3 regions of the Clostridium sp. CM039 genome follow, and region 2 is predicted to be linked to each of the others. Evidence: riboswitches for the same ligand, from Rfam matches in the RefSeq annotation. Region 2 holds a riboswitch; each other region holds the start of a gene.
The links. Region 2 has a riboswitch for cobalamin ahead of cobU (bifunctional adenosylcobinamide kinase/adenosylcobinamide-phosphate guanylyltransferase). Riboswitches for the same ligand answer to the same signal wherever they lie in the genome.
Positions count from the first base shown of each region.

Region 1 (7,485 bases), 1.4 Mb from region 2:
CCCCGCTGCTGCGCCTTCTGGATAAGCACAATTAGGACTTTTATGATTTTTTCTATCTCTTATCATCACTTTTATACTGCAAGCAATATTTCCTCGAACAAGTGGTGATGCCAAACAGATTAAAAATCCTGTTATTCTTGCTGGTATAAAATTAAATACATCGTCTGTTTTAGCTGGAAAGAACCCAATATATTTATATTTTTCATTCATATATCCAAGCATTGAATCCATGGTATTTATGCCCTTATACATCATAGCTAAAGGTGCTCCCCCTAATAATGCATAGAGAATAGGGGCTATAACACCATCTGCTGTATTCTCTGCAATGGTCTCCACATCAGCTCTTACTATTTCATACTCAGTAAGGGTTTTTGTATCTCTCCCTACAAGGTACGATAATTTAACTCTTGCGTCATAAATATCATTATTAACTAAAGAATCATAAACCTTCTTACCTTCTTTATGAAGGCATCTAGCAGCTATTGTCGTCCAAAGCAATATTATATTGAGAATATGGTACAACCAAAAAAACTTATTAGAAATTCTCAAAATTATAAAAGGCACTAAAAAACTAGAAAGTGCTACTATAACTACAATAATTCCGCCAAAAACTTTAATTTGACCATTAGTTTTACATATCGTTCTGCCTAACTTATCTAATTTAGAAATAAGCTTTCCTATATAAATCACCGGATGTTTAAACCAATATGGATCTCCAATTAATAAGTCTAACATTACCGCTAAAATTAAATCTATTATGTTCGTCTGAAATAGTATTGCCATTTTAATTCCTCACTATCTTATACTGTTATAATTTTTTAAATAGTTGTTAACTGTCCCTAACTTTTTCTTTTTATTCCTATGATTTTATAGATTGAATCCATATCTACATTATCTCTAACTATATCTGCTAGCTTGTCTAATTCTTTTTCTCTTAGATTTTCATAAACCTTAGATTTTTTAGGTTCCATAGCTTTTTTTACCCTTAAAGTATTAATCATATGTTCTCTAAACTCTACTCCATCAAAAACTCCATGAATATATGTACCCATAACATTTCCACCTGCATTTATTGCTCCATCGAAGGATGACGTATCAGAACCATTCTTATCATAGATTTCAAAAAGTGGTTTTGCATTATGACCATATTTACAAATTCCCATATGTATTTCGTAACCATAAGTTTCTATACTAGTATCCCTAATGTTAATGCTACGAGCCTTTACTCTTGTAGTTATTTTCTCATCTTCAAATATTGTGTCTACGTCTAAAAGCTTCATACCCTCTGTTTCTTTTGAATTTCCCTCTAAGCCATTAGGGTCACTTAAGCTATTTCCTAACATTTGATAGCCTCCACAAATGCCTAATACGTTACCTTGTACACTATATTGCTGAACCGCTTCTGCAAGTCCCGAATTTCTTAAAGAAATTAAATCATCAATAGTATTTTTTGTTCCCGGTATGATAAGGAGGTCTGGTGTGCCCAATTCTCCTTTAGTTGTAACAAATCTAACTGATACATCTTCTTCAGCCTTTAATGCGTCTAAATCCGTAAAATTCGATATATGTGGAAGCTTTATTACAGCAATATCAATAGGTGCAGTAATTTTTTTGTTAAATTCTACTGCACCATCTTCATCTTCGAGTTCCAATCTAAAATAAGGAACTACTCCTGCACATGGAATATGTATAATATCCTCAAGCATTGTAAGTCCTGGCTTTAAGATTTCTAAATCTCCTCTAAACTTATTAATAATAGTGGCTTTAACTCTTTTTTTCTCGGCCTCATTAAGCAAAAGCAAAGTCCCTGCTAGTGACGCAAATACTCCACCCTTATCTATATCTCCTGCGAGTATCACAGGTGCATCTATAAGTTCCGCCATTCCCATATTCACTATATCTCTATCTCTTAAATTAATTTCTGCTGGGCTACCTGCTCCTTCCATTACTATAATATCAAACTTCTTCTCTAATTCTTCAAACTGCTTTTTTAACATGTCTTTGAATTCCAATTTCATATTATGATATTCCATAGCTGTACTATTCCCAAAAACCTTTCCATTAACGATAATTTGGCACTTTTTATCCGAGGTAGGTTTTAATAAAATCGGATTCATATATACCTCTGGCTCCAATCCTGCCGCATAGGCTTGAAGCACCTGCGCACGTCCCATTTCTTTTCCATCCAATGTAATATAAGAATTCAATGACATATTCTGTGACTTAAAAGGACATACTGAAAACCCATCTTGCACAAAAATTCTGCAAAGTGCTGTTACTAATATGCTTTTTCCTACTGATGAAGCGGTTCCTTGAACCATTACTTTAGCCATTACTATTTCTCCTTTCTTCCTGCTTGTATTCTTATTTGGCACACAACAAAAAAACAGCAAGCTTGCGCACCTGCTGTTATGTACAAATTTTTCATTGCACTAACTTGAATTCTACAGTTCTTTCCCGCCGAAAGCTTAATATTACTAATTTAGGCAGGTCTCCTGGCTCTTGATACACTTTCTCTTATCACTTTCCCTTTCAGGTAGTTATAAAAGATTTTCTCTCAATTACAGTAGCGGGGGCTGCTGTGGAATTACACCACATTCCCTTTTCACCTTACTAATCATATACTAAAGTAGCTGCATCCACTTTAGTGGCTGATTAATAATAGGCACCTAAACAAATCTATTCATTTTTAACTAATATAATTCATAATTTTCATTTTTAAAATTTTCAATTTAATACATTTCTATGTAATTAAGTTTATAGCATTATGTTAATCCTGTCAATAAATAAGAATCTAAAATGCTTAAGCCTCATATGGTTATAAGTTATCTCCTGCGAAGCTGCAACAGTTCCACAGGAGATGCATTAATTCGCTAAATTAATTTTGCCTGTAGAAACATAGCTTGTTTGCCTATTTCTGTGAATTTAGCTTCATATTCTGTAACTACGTTATCTTTAAAATCACTCTTATGCAAATCATAGGTTGAAAATAATATTTCAAACCCACACTCTTTGAAATAATCTACCGATTCTTCGAATAACTCTGTATCATCTGTTTTGAACCAAACTTCAGATCCCGGTTTTAAGAATTTCTTATAGCTCGTCAAGAACTTAGTATGAGTTAATCTTCTTTTATTATGTCTGTCTTTTGGCCAAGGATTACAAAAATTTATATAAATTCTGCTTATCTCATCTTTTGCAAACACATCATCAATAAGCATAATGTTCATTGGCATAAGACGTACATTTATGTCTTGTTCCCCTTCAACTTCTCTTACTTCTATAACTTTTCTAAGGGCAAATACCAGAACCTCATCTTTTAAATCAATGCCTACAAAATTGATATCGAGATCTCTCCTGGACTTTTCTGATATAAATCTACCTTTACCGCAACCTAGTTCTAGATGAATTGCATTGTTATTTTTAAACTCTTCATTCCATTTTCCTTTGTGATCATATTGGTCAGTTATTACAATATGACTAGTTTCCAGCTCTGGCCTAGCCCAATATTTTTTTCTTAAGCGCATATATTTTTCTCCTTACATTCTAAATAATAAAAAATCACTATATGATTTTCTTAGCTTTATATTAATATTAAAACATCCCTGCAATATTTAAAAATTGTTTAAATAACCATAACCCTGGCGCTTGCACGATATAAGTAAAAACTGATTGTCCACCAGGTAATATAGGCAATATTAACACCATAAATATTAAGAATTGATACCTATAAATTGTATCTGGTAAATTGTAAAAAAACTTTGGGAACAAATCCCTAACTATATGAGATCCATCAAATCCCGGTATTGGCACTAAATTAAGAAAAAACAAAATACAATTTAGGTACCCTGTAATTATTAAAATTTGGCTAATAATAGTATATAATCCACCATGAATTGGTGGAAATTTCGAAAATAACACAGTAAGAATTGCAAATACAAACCCTAGAATTAGATTAGCAATTGGGCCTGCAACTGAAACTTTCAAATCATCCTTATAATAATTTTTAAATGCACTAGGATTTGTCTGAACAGGCTTTGCCCAACCAAACCCTACTAATATAATCATAAGAAATCCCATTGGATCTATATGTGCGATTGGATTCAGCGTAAGTCTCCCTTGAAATCGTGGAGTTTTGTCTCCTAACCTATCTGCTACGATAGCATGCGCATACTCATGAAAAGTAAATGCTAATAAAATTGCGGGTATCATCAAAATCTTATTTAATATTTGTTGTGTATCCAAATTTATTCCTCCTTATACTCCTACATGGTAGGCAATGTTAATCGCTACTCACCTTGTTAATGCATCTTTGACTTGTTATTTTTTAAGATGTCTACTATCCTATTATAACAAAGTTTATTGTTATTTTGAATTGAATATTCTTAAAATAAAATAATATATTCCCACAACTATATCCTTATGAATTAACTTATATTTTCAGATTATAGAAAAAACCTTATCTTAAAAAGATAAGGTCTTAAATAAACATCATAGTATCGACTACTTAAAAAGAACAAAAGATACTTCTTTATCATTAACCAATGATACTATTCCCTTAGTATACAATTGCAATAATTTTCCTTTATAGCTAGTTTCAGTTCCAGAACTAACATCTTTTATTACAGCTTTCATTACATCATTTTGATAGACCTTACCAAGAGATGTAACAAATAGATCATTTTTTTTAGAAGGTTTTTGTAAATCAATCACTTTCCAATTTTCAGTATTTTCTAATGTTTTCCCATAATAAATTTTGCTTACCAAATTATCTTTTAATTCTCCAAGATACACATTGTCCTCATCATCAGTGCCAATTAAAGTAAGTTTTTCTACACCTTTAATATTTATAGGTTCCTCAAGGGTGGTAGAATACATTTTATTATAGACTAATCCCTCGTACACCAAATTATCTTCATGGCGCGCTAATGCCATATTACTCACACTCTTTGGTATTGTATCAATTTTTGTCATCTCTTCGTCTCTGTCACTTCTATAGTCTCTGTCAATTCTATATATACTACTGCTACCACCTTCATTTAAAACCTTTATATAAATAACCCCTGTTAAAATTGATACTTGAATATCTTCTACTTCATCATTTGTACCAGTATAGGCTAATTTTCCTATCTTTACTTTTTCACCTTTTTCTACGTCATAAGAATATACTACTAATTTACTAGACTCATCATCACTTTTTTCTACTAAAAACATTCTATTTCTATCTGGAAGCCATTTATAAAAAGAAATTTCACTTCCATCTTCAGCCTCTATATTTTTAACGTTTCCATTCTTACCATCAGCAATTTTTAATTCTTTATTCTCATAATAGCATAAATATTTAGCACCATAGGATACTAATATATTTTCTGCGTTTGCTGGCAATGTAATATCAATATTTTTTAATTTATCGCTTTTATTTTCATCAATTTTTTCCGTAACCATTTTTGAATCAGTAGCTAAAAAATAATGATCTATATAAAATAGAACTAAACATTGCATGGATAACGAAAATACTATCCATATACTTATTCTTTTCTTCCAACTCATAGTTTCTTCTCCTTTAATTTAAAATGTACTATGCTCAAATTTCACTTTATTGCCTACTCTCCACATAAATAATTGAAGGTATAGATCTTTCTCCATAGCTGTCGCTAGGATTGTTTATAACTTCATCATCATAAAACAAGGTAGAAGAAGAACCTCCATCTAAATTAGTAGCATTATAAGCACCAAACTTATACAATTCGTCTTGTACCTCTCTTAAAGTAGCCCCTAAACTGCCTACCTGTCTACCATCGATAACTAATAATATTATTGCTCCATCTTTTCTTTGTCCAATAGCTGTTCTAGGTGCTATCCCCTGCCCTCCGACACCCGTATTTATAGTTTTCTGTCCATTAACTATAAGTGCCGGACCAAAAGATACCGCTTCCATCACTTCAAGCTCTTTCATTTCTTTAATTGAATGAGCTCCAACTAATAGATTTCCCGACTTAGTAAATGCTACAACCTCTGTTTTTTCATTTTCATTTTTTATATCATTAAAAATTTCTTTACCATTAGACATTATAATTCCTGTTGGATTTGCTCCCGTTCCTGCCCATTTTGTGTCACCAGCTTTATCTGTAAACGCGCCACCATTAACCGCTGCAATTGCATTATTATTTTTTGCAATATCACTAGTTAATTGCCCTTCCCTTAATTGCCCTTCCCGGTTGAGCTTACTACTATACCCTACTTTTAATCTAGTCGCGTCACTGATTACTAACACATGCCCTTTAAATTTTGTCCCTTTAATATCATATCTTTCAATACTATTATCATCTTTATTTTCTACATTTACGCCAGCCAAGTTATCTTGAGCTATAGTTTCCACTACTTGGTCCTTCATAATTTCTTTTATTTTTTCATCGGATAAAAATGATGTTGCTAGCCACTGTAATGAAAGAGTGGTCATTGCTGAACCTACCACTGTAGTCTTTACATTTTTAAACGGACCATAATAAATCATAAATGGGCCTGTAATAGCTGTAAAAGTTAATTCAAATATTATAAAAAATAAAACAAGCGTGCTTTGACTTCTTTTTTTTCTCTTCCCACATTTTTCTATTTTTTTCATCTTTCCCATCCTTTTCTTTATTATGTACTATCATATTATACAATAAAACTATATATTTTAACACATCTTTTAAATGTAATTTTTGTGAATATAAATATCATATGATAAATTAATACAAAAGAGAGTATAAATTTTTATACTCTCTTCTATAGAATTAAATTTTTATAATTTTTTAGAGCCTTCGTATGCTAGGGGCGACCTCTCACATTCATCATATTTCAAAGTTACTTGATAACACAAGTCACTACCCTTCATTTTTTCAGAGGCATAACACAAACCATTTGACCTCGAATCAAGAAAAGGATGATCTATTTGTTCTGGGTCACCTATAAGAATCAACTTAGTTCCCTCTCCAACTCTAGTTATTATTGCTTTAACTTGTTTTGGCGACAAATTTTGTGCCTCATCTATAATTACCCAATTTTTAACTATGGACCTTCCTCTAAGATAAGCAACAGCTTCAGTAGTTATAATTCTCCTATCAAACAAGTCATTTATTTTATCTAATAGTTGCTTCTCATTTTTGTAACGTTCTTTTTCATCAGATTCCACAAGTATCTCTAAATTATCAAATATTGGCCTCATGAATGGTGATATTTTTTCTTGTTCTGTACCAGGTAAAAACCCTATTTCCTCATCCATAGTAACATTGGGTCTGCAAATTAAAATTCTTCTGTAATGTTCATTACTATCCTGTAATATTTTTTGAAGACCTACCGCTAATGAAAATAATGTTTTAGCTGTTCCTGCAGGTCCTTTTATAATTACGAGTGGTGCTTTTACTGAGTCAGCGCTTAAAGCTTCCAGCATAAATTTCTGACCTACATTTCTTGGCGAAACTCCTGAAGGTTTACTTTCCTTAT
Region 1 is NZ_CM143649.1:3,763,680-3,771,164, reverse strand. It holds gene cbiB (adenosylcobinamide-phosphate synthase CbiB) at 1-759, opposite strand, end outside; gene ACWJJ2_RS17715 (cobyric acid synthase) at 840-2,333, opposite strand; cobalamin riboswitch at 2,469-2,652, opposite strand; gene trmB (tRNA (guanosine(46)-N7)-methyltransferase TrmB) at 2,874-3,527, opposite strand; gene ACWJJ2_RS17705 (site-2 protease family protein) at 3,595-4,212, opposite strand; gene ACWJJ2_RS17700 (hypothetical protein) at 4,504-5,550, opposite strand; gene ACWJJ2_RS17695 (phosphodiester glycosidase family protein) at 5,597-6,622, opposite strand; gene ACWJJ2_RS17690 (PhoH family protein) at 6,785-7,485, opposite strand, start outside.
Region 1: another riboswitch for cobalamin. It lies ahead of ACWJJ2_RS17715 (cobyric acid synthase); the one in region 2 lies ahead of cobU (bifunctional adenosylcobinamide kinase/adenosylcobinamide-phosphate guanylyltransferase).

Region 2 (7,485 bases):
AACTCCAGTATGGAAGAATTGATAATCAGTTCCGTCAAACTCATTAATCCCCTCAGCTATATTCTTAATTGAATGAGAGTGTACTAAATCAAGTAATACCGCAATTCCCATAAGGTGGGCAGCATTAACTAATGCTTTAAGCTCTTCAGGGGTTCCAAACCAAGATGAAACAGCAAAAAAATTAGATACTTGATAACCAAAAGAGGCATAATATGGATGTTGCATTACCGCCATAAGCTGCACAGTATTATAACCAGCAGCCTTTATTCTTGGAAGAATATTTTCTGTAAACTCGCTAAAAGTACCCATTCCTTCTTTTTCCTGGGACATACCTACATGAGCCTCATATATAAACAATGGCAATTCGCTATCAACATGAAATTCACTATCCCGCCACTTAAATTCAAAGTCTGGTTGCCAAATTTGTCCTACAAAATCATTAGTAATAGGATCCTGCATCGTCCGCTTAATATAAAGAGGAATTCTATCTCTTGATACACCTTTAGCCACTACCCTTACCTTAACATAGGATAAATGTTTTAGGGCTTGTACCCCTGGCAAAAAAATCTCCCAATTTCCACTTTCTTTTCTTATCAATGGATGTGTTTGAGGATTCCAAGAGTTAAAATCGCCAATTAAATAAAGAGCATCAGCCATAGGGGCCCATTCTCTATAAACCCATCCCCCCTTAATTAAATGGAACCCGTAAAATAAGTCGCCACTCGCAAAAGAGTCAAAGCTTTGATTATTACCAAGTAATTCTTTTTTACAAGATGTATAACGGTCCACTCTAATCCTAATATCACTTTCAAACGGCTTGAGATATGGATCAATCTCTATTATTTTGATGTTTTTATTTTTATAATCCTCCATTTAAAAATTCCTTTCGTATTTGAAATTATTGCAAGTCAAAATATTTATTACTAATATATCTAATTCGACTAAATATTATCAATTCCTTTGTTCTTCAAATAAATAAATAAATAAATAATAAACTCAAAAATAATTATAACGACTTAAATTTAGTCTATTAGTAATGAAATTATTATATCTATTATATTTTTCTCAATTGATATTATCTTGTTTTATAAGGGCGTTTATTATAGCTGAACTAGCTATAAATAATAACCCAGCTTGTGGTGCAATCATTGTAAAGTCAACCAGTCCATGCCCAATTATTACAGCTTGAATACCTGCCAGCATTGGAACTAATCTACAATTCTGTGCATGAAGTATCTTTAAATTTCGGAATAAATTAATTTTCATATAGGTATATATGAGAAGCCCAACAGCTCCAAGTGTTGTCATAATAGTAATCCAGATATTGTGACCGTGGTATAGGGTTGCATAATAATACCCTTTCATGAAGCTTTCTCCATGGTCAGTTATCCCCATAATACCCCAACCCGTAAAAGGCTTAAGTTTTATCATTTTTAAACATCCATCCCATATTCCAAAACGACTATTGAATGAGGTATCGAAATCATGTCCGGTTAAATTTTTAAGCATTTCTGGTGGTACAAAAGTAATTACAGCCGTAATTATAAATATTGTGATAAACAGCCATATATCTTTTTTATTACCTTTAAGTAGATAAAATATAAAAACGCCAAATAATAGCCCCATAAAAGCACCCCGAGATCCCGTTAAACACAATGCAATAACAAAGAGGATTGTCGCTGTCTCATAAAATAATTTTGCAGTTTTTGATTTAATGCTACAAAAATAAATACCTACAAGAATCATTATAGCAAACCAGTTCCCCGCTACATTAGGATTACCAAAGGTGCTATATATTCTACCATTAACTGCTGGCTGAGCTGTACTTTGAAGAAATGCCCCCCAAATATTAAAATTAAAATACTCATATAACACTTTCTCAATAATTCCAAAAATTGCTGAGAACAGAGAAAAAAACACTAAATGCATATATATCTTTTCCACCATATTTTCATTTTTACAATAATTTTGCAAAAAAATACTAACACATAGATATATAAAGAGAGCAAACGATGCAACAATTGATGTAAAACTATAATTTATAACTCCTACTATTAAAGACCAAATAAATAGTAAACAAAGTCCTATATTCCAATAATTTTTATCTATCTTAATTTTTTTAAATAACACCATATATATCATATATAATAATGGTATTATGGTCGTATAAGGAGAAATGATTGTTAATAAAACTAAAATGCCCATAATAAAGCCACCTTCATCTCTAGTATTTTTTTTCGTAAGCATAATGATAAGTGCCCAAGAGAATTACCTTATCATTTTGTAAACTGCAATTCCATTAAGTACTAATATTAACCTTGTCACCTCTTTCTATTATATACTAGCCTTGGTATTATTGTTTACTTTATTAAAAGGGTATATTATTATTCTACAACATATAAGCCCTAAAGCTACACCGACTAAAATATCTGTAGGATATCATTTTTATTATCCCCCTTCCTCCATTATATCTCTTTTCCCATATTGTTTCAAAAAAATAAATGTAGCAAAGGATTACCCTTGCTACTAAAATGGCATAATAAAAGTTTTACCCGTTTTAGGATTTTTAGTTATATATACATCTAATCCGTAAACCTCTTTAATTATATCTTCTGTTAATACTTCCTCTGGAGTTCCATCTTTGTAAACTAAGCAATCATGCATTAGTATCATATGATTGCCATATGCAGCCGCTATGTTCAAATCATGTAGCACAGCAATAATTGTTATGTTTTTATTTTCATTTAATTGTTTTAATTGATTCATCATTTCAATTTGATGATGAATGTCTAGGTGAGAAATAGGCTCATCTAAAAGAATTATTCCTGTTTCTTGGGCAATCGCTCTTGCCACTACCACTCGTTGTCTTTCTCCGCCACTTAATGCATTTATGCTTTTATTTCTAAGACCCCAAGTGTTTGTCATTTTCATAGCTTTCATAGCTATTCCCATATCTTTTTCACTTTCTGAGCAGAATCTAGAAATATGAGGCGTTCTTCCCATAAGAACTATATCTTGTACTGAAATATCGAATTCGATTTCTGTGCTTTGCGGTACCACTGCTATTTTCTTTGCTAAAACCTTTGATTTCATTTGGGCTAAGTCCTTTTCATCAATAAAAACTTCACCTTTTTCAGGTTGCAGTGATTTTGATAATATCCTTAGAAGTGTAGTTTTACCTGAACCATTTGGACCTAGAATAGTGTGAAATTTTCCTCTTTCTATGTTTATACTAATATCCTTTAATACTTCCTGTTCAAAGGAAAAACTTACGTTATTTATCTCTATCAATTACATCGCCTTCTTCTTTGTTCTATATAATAAATATATAAAAAATGGAACTCCAAAAATTGAAGTAATAATTCCTACTGGTATTTCTGATGGAGGCACTACTGCTCTTGCAAGCGTATCGCAAATTATTAAAAATATAGCTCCCCCAAGTGCAGAAAATGGTATAACCACCCTATTATCTGGTCCAAAAATCATTCTAATAGAGTGCGGCACTATAAGACCTACAAATCCAATTATTCCACTTACAGATACGACTGCTGCCACCATCAAAGTACTTATTAAAAGTATATACTTTTTTAATCCATTTACATCTACACCAAGACTTCTAGCACTCTCTTCTCCAAGAACCATGATATTCAGATCTCTTGAAAATGTAAAAATAAATAAAATTGAGGGAACTACTATTATAAACAGTAAAATTACCTCGTGATATCCAGCCGTTGAAAAACTTCCCATCGTCCACATAACTATTTTTTCAATATTATCTCTATTAAAGGTCATCATTAATGAAATAATGGATGATAATAAATAATTTATGGCAACACCCGATAGTAAAAGTGTGGTAACTGGAACTTTAGTACCGACTCTCGCAATATTATAAACCAGAAAAGTAGTTATTATAGCACCTACAAAAGCATTGAATGCCACCATGCTCATCCCTAAAAAATTGATTTCATTAAGAAAAACCATGGTTATAGTGGCCCCAAGTGCAGCCCCTGATGAAACTCCGAGAATAAATGGATCTGCCATTGGATTTTTGAAAATACCCTGAAAAGAGGTACCAACCACTGAAAGTGCTGCTCCTACTAAACAGGATAAAATGATTCTAGGAAGTCTTAACTTTACCAATATGATTGCAGATGTAGGATTAATTCCATCTAAGGATACACTGTTATTTAATATTGGAATTTTGCTTATAATAATTAGGGCTGTCTGTTTTAAAGAAATATCTGCTACCCCAAAATTTGTTGCTACAATCATTACAATTAGGAGTAAAAATACCCCTACTGCAAAAACTCGTCGATAATAACTCTTATTTTCTATAAACGTCATGGTTATTTAACCCCTTTTATTTAAAAAGTTCAGGATGAACTAATTTAGCAATTGCTTCAAGTCCTTCTGCAAGTCTCGGTCCCTGCCTAACAATAATGTTTTCATCAATCTCCAATAATTTGCCGTTCTTAACTGCATTCAAATCTTTGTAACCATTGGTAGCTTTTATACCTTTTTTTGAATCATAGAGCTTTGAACAAATTAGCACATCAGGATTCTTTTCTACAAGCTTTTCTACACTGTAGTTCCAACCAACTACGTCGCCCGCAGCATTTTTTCCGCCAGCAATGTCTATCATACTACCTATAAATGTATCTTTTCCTGCTGTAAAATCACCACTCTTGCCAAATCCTGCTACATAGTACACTGTTGGCTTCTTAGCATCCTTAACCTTATCAGTTATTTCTGCAACTTTCCTTTTCATATCTGATACTATTGTCTGGGCTTCCCCACTAGCATTTACAACCTGACCAAGTTTTGACATTGTGTCATACACACCATTAAAATTTTCTTCACCACCAAGCGCTACAACCTTTATATTAAGAGCCTCTAATTTTTTAATAATAGCCTTATCAAAAAGAGCTGATACAATAACTACATCAGGTTTTAATTCAACAATTTTCTCTACACTTGGTTGCAATAAGTCACCAACAGATGTAACCTTAAGGGCCTGAGCTGGGTAATCATCGTAATCACTTCTACCAACTACACTGCTTCCTTTACCAAGTGCATATATTCCCTCTGTTATATTTGGTGCAATTGTAATAATTCTTTTAGGTTCTTTTTCAATGATAACCGTTCTATCATATGAGTCAACTACCTTTAGCGGATATACTACAGCGTTAGTTTCCTTTTTAGTAGTATTAAGCGACCCTTTATTCTCACCTTTGCTGCCACACGCGCTAAATACAACACAAACAAAAACAGCTAAAACTAGACTTATTATACTTTTTCTTTTAAACATAAGTTGCCTCCATAAATTTTAATTTTTTAATTACTTATTTAATTTTAATTGGGATACCACAAACCACCATGTGAACTTCCTGAGCCCTTGATGCAATATACTGATTAACTCTACCCGCAATATCTCTAAAAACCCTTGCCATCTTGTATTCTGGTACAATTCCAGAGCCAATTTCGTTAGTTACAAGAATTATTGTTTTTAAGTTTTTTTCTGCTTCGTCAAGAAATACTGCTACCTCTTGTAAAATCCCTTTTTCCATTGCGCTTATAGCTTGATTATTAAGATCATCGAAATTATCCCCCGCTTCATCAAACATAAGATTTGTAGTCATTATTGTAATACAATCTAATAAAATCGTATCAAACTGCATTTCTTCGTTATAGAATACCTGTTTTAAATTCTTATAGCCTTCAAAGGTATACCAATTAGCTGGTCTTCTTTCTTTATGTTTTTTTACTCTGTCCTTCATTTCATCATCAAACGGAATTGAAGTTGCAATATAAAGTACGTTGCCCTTCTCTTCTTTGGCTAGCTTCTCAGCATATGTACTTTTCCCACTCCTTGCGCCACCTGTTATAAGTATAATTTTTTTCATAGTATGCTCCTTATTATTTTAATAATATGCTCTAATGTAAAAAAATCAGAAAATAAAAAAACCACATCTCAAGGATGTGGAATAATGCAATTAAATTTTTCATATATTGGATAACCCAATATTATTGTTAAATCACGCATTTTTCATCCTCCCTCCGAAGACTAAAATTTCAAGCAATAGGCAGGTTTACTGGCTTTAGCATCATCTTACTCTCCAACCTTCTCAGTTTCCCAATGGTTCTTTGGATTTCATCCTCTAATACAGTAGCGGTGGGCTGCAGTGGTTTTTTAGTCACTTTCCCTTTTAACCCCTGTTACAAGGCACCTAAAACAATATTTAATTTTTATTAAGTTGACTATTTTTATTGTAACATCAAAAAAATATTAAAGCAATGTAAATCATTCTACCTACTTTCTAACGCTATTTCAGTGTTTTATTTAAGTAATATTCCATTACTCCTTTTACAATAGGTACCACATGGTGACTTCCACCTTTCTCTTTAACGTTTTCCATTAACATTGATACTACTATTTTAGGATTAACTGTATCCATACATATAAACCATCCATTTTCTTCTGCAGCTTTATCCTTGTCATCTTTCTTAAGTTCCGCTGTTCCAGTTTTACCCGCGAGAGCTTGCCCATCAACTTTTGCCGCATGACCTGTACCATTTGGGTTATCGATAACTCCAGTGAGACCATCTTTTACAAATTTTATATTATCCGCGGAAATTGCATTAGCTTTCCATACCTTAGCCTTTACCTTTTCATTCAAACTTTCTAAAGTTGGAGACATAATATTTCCATCGTTAACAACTGCGCTATACGATAGTGCAAGGTGAAGTGGGCTCATAAGGACCTCCCCTTGACCATAACCAGTATCTGCTAATGCTACATCATTCTTAATGTTGTTACCATTGGCTACTTGTGAATTTGCTATTGGATAATTTATTGGAAGCTTTTGACCTATTCCAAAATTGTTGCATCCTTTTATAAATTCCTCTTTACCTATATTAAGAGCTGCCTTTGCGAAATATATGTTATCAGAGTATACAAATGCATCCTGTAAATTCACTGACTCTCTCGGTTCACCAACCCTAGTAACCTTATTGAGTCCCCATGATTTATCCGGTTGCCATTCGTTTCCCGGTATGTTAATAAGTTCACTAGGTTTTATCTTCCCTTGCTCTAACCCAACTGCAGCCGTTATCAGTTTAAATGTAGACCCTGGAGAATATACAGCCTTAAATCTATTATTAAATGGATCCCCTGCTTTTTCCCATTCTGCCTTTTGGGTATTAGAAACATAAGTAGTAATTGCATTTGTATCATATGACGGCGAGCTTACTAAAGCCAATACCTCTCCAGTTTTTGGATTTATTGCTGCACTGGCTCCCGGCTCTTTATTCATCCCTTCATATATTTTCTTCTGTAGTTCACTATCTACTGATAATGTTATATTTTCACCTGCTTTTGATTCTTTTTTAAGAATTACAACCTTATTGTTATTATTTTGTTTTGATATATATATTGTTGCCCCATTTTCACCCTTAAGCTTGTCCTCATAAACCTGTTCAAGACCT
Region 2 is NZ_CM143649.1:1,127,873-1,135,357, forward strand. It holds gene ACWJJ2_RS05285 (alpha-amylase family glycosyl hydrolase) at 1-873, opposite strand, end outside; gene ACWJJ2_RS05290 (O-antigen ligase family protein) at 1,066-2,205, opposite strand; gene ACWJJ2_RS05295 (ABC transporter ATP-binding protein) at 2,527-3,291, opposite strand; gene ACWJJ2_RS05300 (FecCD family ABC transporter permease) at 3,292-4,344, opposite strand; gene ACWJJ2_RS05305 (ABC transporter substrate-binding protein) at 4,361-5,308, opposite strand; gene cobU (bifunctional adenosylcobinamide kinase/adenosylcobinamide-phosphate guanylyltransferase) at 5,343-5,903, opposite strand; cobalamin riboswitch at 6,066-6,246, opposite strand; gene ACWJJ2_RS05315 (penicillin-binding transpeptidase domain-containing protein) at 6,324-7,485, opposite strand, start outside.

Region 3 (7,485 bases), 1.1 Mb from region 2:
GACATTAAAAGTATTCTTAAAACACTTGATGAATGGTTAAGGCGAAGAATTAGAATGTGTTTTTGGAAACAATGGAAAAAGATTAAAACAAAATATGGGAACCTTGTTAAATTAGGAATACCAAACAATAAAGCTTTGCAATATGCAAATACAAGGAAAGGCTATTGGAGAACATCCAATAGCCCTATATTAAACAAAACATTGACCAATAAATACCTTAAAAATATAGGATTAGTTTCTATATCTGAGACATATTTATTAAAACATTAATTTCTATTGAACCGCCGTGTACCGAACGGTATGCACGGTGGTGTGAGAGGTCGCTAAATAAATTAATTATTTAGCTCCTACTCGATTTGTAGACAGGCCTATACTACGAATTGTCAAAACGAGCCTATAACATGATTAGGCAGAATATCATCGTTTTCGCCGGGTGCTTCAATGCGATTATAGTTACATTATCTGGCCTTGCATTTTTAAATCAGATTGTAGGTGTAATTGTTTACTATGCTTCATCTATTTTTATTATTCTAAAATCTCCCAGAATGCTGCCATGGGGTGAAAATTCAAAGGAGATGTGAAATGGGAAAAATTATTATTTTATGTGCCATTTTTCTAATGGTGGGCTTTTTCTTCAAATGGAAAAAAGGGGATGGGACACATAATCATCACCATGGAACCGGACATAAACACGGCGAAGGGTTTTCAATTGATTTTTATGCTTATACTTCTAAAATCAGGCACTGGAATGCTACTTTTAAAGTATCTCTTTCTGTTTTGATATTGATTCTTTGTATTGTATTGGAAAACCCCTATGTATCTGTTGTGGTCATTATTGCAATGGCCTATCTGACCATTGTAAAAGGAGAGCTTCCAGTAAACGAATACTTGTCAATACTGGCGATTCCAATCATCTTTATCCTCCTTGGCACTTTTACAATTGCTATTGATTTTTCAAAGCAGCCGATGGGGCAGTATAACTTGTATCTTGGCTTCTGCTATGTGTTTACTTCTCAGGCAAAGCTTAAGGAAGTGGCATTTTTGATTCTGAAAGTTTTTGCAGCTATAAGTGCCCTACAAATGATGACACTGTCAACTCCATCCTCCGAGATTATATATGTGCTTCGAAAAGCACATGTTCCAAAGCTTATTGTAGAGCTGATGAACCTCATTTACCGTTATATTTTCATTTTAATGGATGTCTATACTAAAATGAAAAATTCCGCAGAATCTCGTCAGGGCTACTGTGATTTTAAGACTTCCTGCTATACATTTGGAAGCATTGCAAGCAATATGCTGGTTATTTCGCTTAAAAAGGCAAACGATTATTATGATGCCATGGAGGCCAGATGCTATGATGGGGATCTTATATTTTTGGAGGAAGATAAAAAGGTAGAGACAATACAGATTGCCTCTGCAGTAGTATTTATAATTTTTTTGATCCTGATATGGGGCGTTACAAGATAGAAAGGAGCTATTATGGGGAAATCAATATTAAAGGTCGAAGATCTATACTACGTCTACGGGAATGGAAAGTCTGCATTGGACGGTGTAAGCGTGGATATCTATGAAGGTGAGAAAATCGCTGTCATTGGTTCCAATGGATCCGGAAAATCTACATTTTTCTTGAATATAAACGGTGTATTTACACCTGAACAGGGAAAAATCATTTACCGGGGTACTGTCGTTAATAAAAAGAATTTAAAAGGACTTCGAAAAAATATCGGAATTGTATTTCAAGATGCGGACAATCAAATAATCGCATCTACAGTTAGGGCAGAAGTTGGATTCGGGCCGATGAATTTAAGGCTTCCAAAAGAGGAAGTACTAAAGCGAGTTGAGGAAGCACTGGCATACATGAACATATCAGATTTCAAGGATCGTCCGCCACACTATTTGAGTGGCGGTGAAAAGAAGCGCGTCACCATTGCGGGCATCATTGCTATGAAATCGGAGATCATTATCTTTGATGAACCTACTGCATCACTGGATCCTTTAAATGCACTGATGTTAGAAGAAGTTTTGGATAAGCTTGGTTCGGAGGGCAAGACAATGCTCATTTCCACCCATGATTTAGATTTCGCATATCGATGGGCGGAGCGAGTCCTTGTATTCTGCAAAGGAAAAATTATCGCAGATGGAACACCATTAGAAATTTTCCAAAATACAGAAATTTTAAAACAAGCAAATCTAAAACAGCCAACCGTGATGGAGATATATGAATTGCTTGTAGAAAAACATCTGCTGGAAGATACTAGTGCCTATCCGAAAAGTACGCAAGAATTTAAGGAAATGTTTGAAAAATAGTTAGGTTTTCTAGGCGGGTTAGCTTAGATTAATATAAATTAAAAACAATAGAGGAGGAAAAAAATGAATCAGAAAGAAAAGAAAATTGTCTTTATTGCGATTGCTTTCGCATTAATTTTCGGGGTAGCTCCGGCAGCAAACGCAATGCATATCATGGAAGGATACCTTCCACCAAAATTCTGTATTATATGGGGTGTTATATGCGTTCCATTCTTGGTAGCAGGTTACTTATCAATTAAGAAAACATTAGCTAAGAACCGTAAATCCATCACTATTCTTGCTATGTCAGGCGCATTCATTTTTGTGCTTTCATCTTTAAAGATTCCGTCAGTAACAGGAAGTTGCTCACATATGACTGGTACCGGACTTGGTGCAATCCTATTCGGACCAATGGCAGTCAGCATCCTGGGGATTATTGTACTACTTTTTCAGTCAATTTTGCTTGCTCATGGCGGACTGACCACTCTTGGTGCTAATACGTTTTCTATGGCTATTGCAGGACCGCTTATTACTTATGTAATCTACAAATCAGGCCAGAAGCTCAAAGTCAATAAATATGTAGGTATTTTTCTGGCAGCATCAATCGGTGACTTATTAACCTATTGTGTAACAAGTTTTGAACTTGCACTTGCGTATCCGTCTGCAAACGGTGGTATCGCAGCATCTGTAGTCAAGTTCCTTGCAGTATTTGCACCGACACAGCTTCCACTGGCAATTATCGAGGGTATTCTGACCGTTGTTATCATTATGGGTCTTGAAACATATGCAAAATCCGAATTAACAGAACTTGGATTCCTAAAGGGAGGCGAAAATTAATGGTAAAGACGAAAAAAAGGGTTATCATTTTATTAATTATTGCTGCAGTGATTGCCATTATACCATTATTCACGTTAAAGGGTGCTGAATTTGGTGGCTCAGATGATGCAGGAAGCAAAGTGGTTTCCGAGATTACAGGTACCGAGTATAAGCCTTGGTTTGAACCTGTTATGGAAACTTGGATTGGTGGAGAATTACCAGGGGAAATTGAGAGTTTACTCTTTTGTCTACAGACAGGTATAGGAGTTGGTGTTCTATTCTTTTTCCTGGGAAGATTCGTAGAGAGAACTAAAAAAGAAAATCAGGGGAATAAAACTGAATAATGCTTTTTCATATAATTGGGATGAAAGTATCATTTATTGATTTAATATTATAATTATGGGTAATTAAAGTATTAATTGCTTTAGTTTAAAAGGGAAGACAGGTGGAAATCCTGCGCGGTCCCGCCGCTGTAAAAGAGGAGTCCTTATAAAAAATACCACTGGGAAACTGGGAAGGTTTTAAGGGCAATGAGACTTAAGCCAGAATACCTTTCTATAATTATACACAGTTAACTCTACGAGAGATAGGGAGGTGTTTTCAAAATATGGTGGTAAATGTAGAAAAGAGGTTCGAGTTGGTTAGCTATATGGCTGATATTGAAAAGGGAATTATTGAAAAAACACTGAATAAAAACGAAAACAATGTTAGCAAAACATCAAGAGAATTAAGTATTTCAAGACAAGATTTGCAATATAAAATAAAAAAATATAAGATAACCCTGAGATAATAAAGCATATGTATGCATATGCTAATAAAAGGAGAAATGAATATAATGGGGAAATTAAAAAACGGATATGTTCAAATTTATACGGGGAATGGCAAGGGGAAAACGACTGCAGCTGTAGGACTAGCTGTACGTGCAGCAGGAAATGGATATACTGTATTTATGGTACAGTTTTTGAAGGGAAGTAAAACTGGTGAAATTGAAAGTGCAAAAAAATTGGCTCCCTTTTTTAACATATTTAGGTTTGAGAAAAAAAGAGGTTTTTTTTGGACGTTAAATGCAGAGGAAAAAAATGAATTAAAAGAAGAAGTACAAAAGGGGTATGAATTTTGCAGGGAAGCATTAAAAGAAGAAAAATGCGACATACTTATCATGGATGAGGTAATGGGAGCGTTGAACAATCAACTAATAAGTGAAGAACAACTACTAGAATTAATGGAGAATAAACCTGGTAATATAGAATTGATTTTAACAGGGAGAGACGTACCTAAAGCTATAATAGATAAAGCAAACCTTGTAACTGAGATGAAGGATATTAAACATTATTTTAACGAAGGAATACCATCTAGAGAGGGTATAGAGTTTTGATTATAACCACCTCAAATTCTAAAATTAAGTTAATAATATTTAGAGTTTGAAGGGGGAATTATTATGAATACGTACAAAAACTTAGGCAAAGAATTTATTGTCAATATAACGGGGAATAGAGAAGCCGATATGGTTATTGTGGAAGAATTTAATAAAAGCTCTGTTATAAATAAAGCTCAATTAAAAAAGGTTTTATGGAAGAGATTAAAAGAAAGTAATTTAATATAGCATATAAAGGTATGAGATGTTTTGCATTTCATTTAAAAGGGAACCAGGTGAAAAGCCTGAACGGTCCCGCCGCTGTAATGGTGAGAAGCTTTAAATTATACCACTGACAATTTTGTTGGGAAGGATTAAAGCGACTATGATCCAAAGTCAGAAGACCTGCCTTCATTAATACACCAAGAACGTTACGAGTGATAGGGGGTGTGACGCATATTTGTATGAAAATGCATTTTAAATTTTGCATTTTTTACAAATATGGTTGGTATTATTATCAAGCCCTTAGCATAAATGCTAAAGGGCTTAATTTTTCGTTGAGAAAGAAATTATGATTATTTTACAGAGGATAGGTAATACAATTGATAATTATAAGGAGGCATATTATGCAAATAAAGATAAAGGAATTTGCGCTTATAAACATAGGAATGCTTATGGTATCAGCAGGTTTATATTTCTTTTTAATGCCAAATAATTTAGCGACAGGTGGGGCGAATGGATTAGCAATAGTTATAAATAAATTTACAGGGGGGTTATCCGTAGGTTGGATAATGATGATAATAAACCTTATTTTGTTTGTAATAGCATTTATTGCTATCGGAAAGAGTTTTGGTGGAAAAAGTGTGTATGCAAGCTTTGGTGTAGGAGGTATTATAATTGTATTTCAAAAGTTTATACCTATTAATAATTCAATTACAGGAGATATTTTACTGGAACTTATATTTGGAATACTAATATCAGGAATAGGTACAGCTATAGTCTTTGATCAAAACGCTTCAACAGGGGGGACAGATATCTTAGCTAAGATATTAAATGAATTTTTTCATATAAATTTAGGAAAAGGAGTTTTAATATGTGATTTAATTATAATTTTAATGGCAGTTTTTGCTTTTGGAATTAAGCTATCATTATATGCAATGCTCGGAGTTATAATTAATGGATTTCTTATAGACCACATCATAGATGGAATAAATGTGTGCAAAGAAGTTACAATTATAAGTAAGAACAGCGATAAGATAAGAAAATATATAAGAGAAAAGCTAGATAAAACATCTACTGTATATAACGGAGTAGGGGATTTTTCAGATGAGGATAAAGAAGTTGTTGTGGTTATAGTAGGAAGAAGGGAGTTTATAACACTTAAAAAATTCATAAAATTTGTTGATAAGGATGCTTTTGTAACAGTGAATAATATTTATGAAGTCTTTGGATACGGATTTAAATCCTTAAAACATTAAATAAAAATTTTAGATAGCTAATAGAGCGGATTAACAACATTTATGCCATGAAAGCAGGCAAAATTGTTAGTTATGGAATACCGACAGAAGTCTTAACCCAAGAATTAATAAAGTCTTTTAAATATTATGTATAAACCTTCTTATATAAAATGATATTTTATATTACTTTTTATATCAAGTACAATCTCTTCAATTATATCCTTGATTTGCATATTCCTTGTGCCTGGTATATAAATACCATGTTTTTGTAGTGGAAGTATATATTTAGTACAATCCATATTAAATATTGACGTGGCAATCATGGGGGTAATTTCACCGTTAATGCCACCACTACATATTATTCCAATTGGACCGATTATGCTATCAATTTTATTTTTCTTGCAAAATGAGCAAATTGATTCCTCTCCACTTATACCAATATTTGCACCAGCTCTTACCATATTTGAACAAGCAAATGTATTTGTACCAAGTGCAACAATATAGATATCTAGGCTAATTTCTTTACGAATTTTTTTTATGATTGTTTGACCAAGACCTGCCCCTTGTGCGTCTATTACAGCTATTTTCATGGTAATACCTCCAAAAAATAAAATTTATAATATAATGAAATCTATTTTTATATAGATAATATTATTATACTATAATGTTTATGTATATTCTGTGTTTAGTTCAAATAAAATTACAACGTTGGTATAAATAAAATGATTATAAAAAAGCAAAAAAAATTGTCCCATAAAGGTATTAATTTTATAATTCGAGGCAAAATAAAGAAAATAATATTAATAATATAATTGATATAAATGAAGGGGAGAATTTAGTGAAAAACGAGGAAAGTATAAAGGTTATTCCTTTAGGAGGCCTTGGAGAAATAGGTAAGAATATAACAGCTTTTGAATATGCGAATGAAATCATTGTTATAGACTGTGGTATAGCCTTTCCTGATGAGGAAATGTATGGTGTAGATTTAGTAATTCCAGATATAACTTATTTAAAAAATAATGCAGAAAAAGTAAAAGGTATTTTTTTAACTCATGGACATGAAGATCATATAGGGTCGCTTCCGTACATTCTAAAACAATTGAATGTACCTATTTATGGTACTAGGTTAACGTTAGGGCTAATTGAAAATAAACTAAAGGAGCACAATATATTATCTAATTGTGAACTTCACAATGTAAATGCTGGAGAAACAATAGAACTACAAAATCTTAAAGTTGAATTCATAAGGGTTACTCACAGCATAGCAGACTCCTGTGCTATTGCCATCCACTCACCACTAGGTGTTATATTACATACTGGTGACTTCAAAATTGATTATACCCCCATTGATGGATTGGTCATGGATCTTGAACGTATCTCAAATTTAGGTAAAGAGGGCGTGCTACTTCTTATGGCGGATAGCACGAATGTGGAACGTGAAGGGCATACAATTTCTGAAAAAACTATAGGGAAGACTCTAACTAGAATAATTTCTAATGCAGAGGGAAGGGTTATTGTAGCTACATTTGCTTCAAATATTCACAGAATACAGCAGATCGTAGACGCCTCTGT
Region 3 is NZ_CM143649.1:2,254,107-2,261,591, reverse strand. It holds gene ltrA (group II intron reverse transcriptase/maturase) at 1-270, shown strand, start outside; gene cbiQ (cobalt ECF transporter T component CbiQ) at 619-1,467, shown strand; gene ACWJJ2_RS10685 (energy-coupling factor ABC transporter ATP-binding protein) at 1,480-2,307, shown strand; gene ACWJJ2_RS10680 (energy-coupling factor ABC transporter permease) at 2,371-3,123, shown strand; gene ACWJJ2_RS10675 (energy-coupling factor ABC transporter substrate-binding protein) at 3,123-3,446, shown strand; cobalamin riboswitch at 3,487-3,675, shown strand; gene ACWJJ2_RS10670 (helix-turn-helix domain-containing protein) at 3,710-3,892, shown strand; gene ACWJJ2_RS10665 (cob(I)yrinic acid a,c-diamide adenosyltransferase) at 3,938-4,477, shown strand; gene ACWJJ2_RS10660 (hypothetical protein) at 4,541-4,705, shown strand; cobalamin riboswitch at 4,696-4,883, shown strand; gene ACWJJ2_RS10655 (YitT family protein) at 5,083-5,934, shown strand; gene ACWJJ2_RS10650 (DUF3842 family protein) at 6,075-6,503, opposite strand; gene ACWJJ2_RS10645 (ribonuclease J) at 6,752-7,485, shown strand, end outside.
Region 3: another riboswitch for cobalamin. It lies ahead of ACWJJ2_RS10670 (helix-turn-helix domain-containing protein); the one in region 2 lies ahead of cobU (bifunctional adenosylcobinamide kinase/adenosylcobinamide-phosphate guanylyltransferase).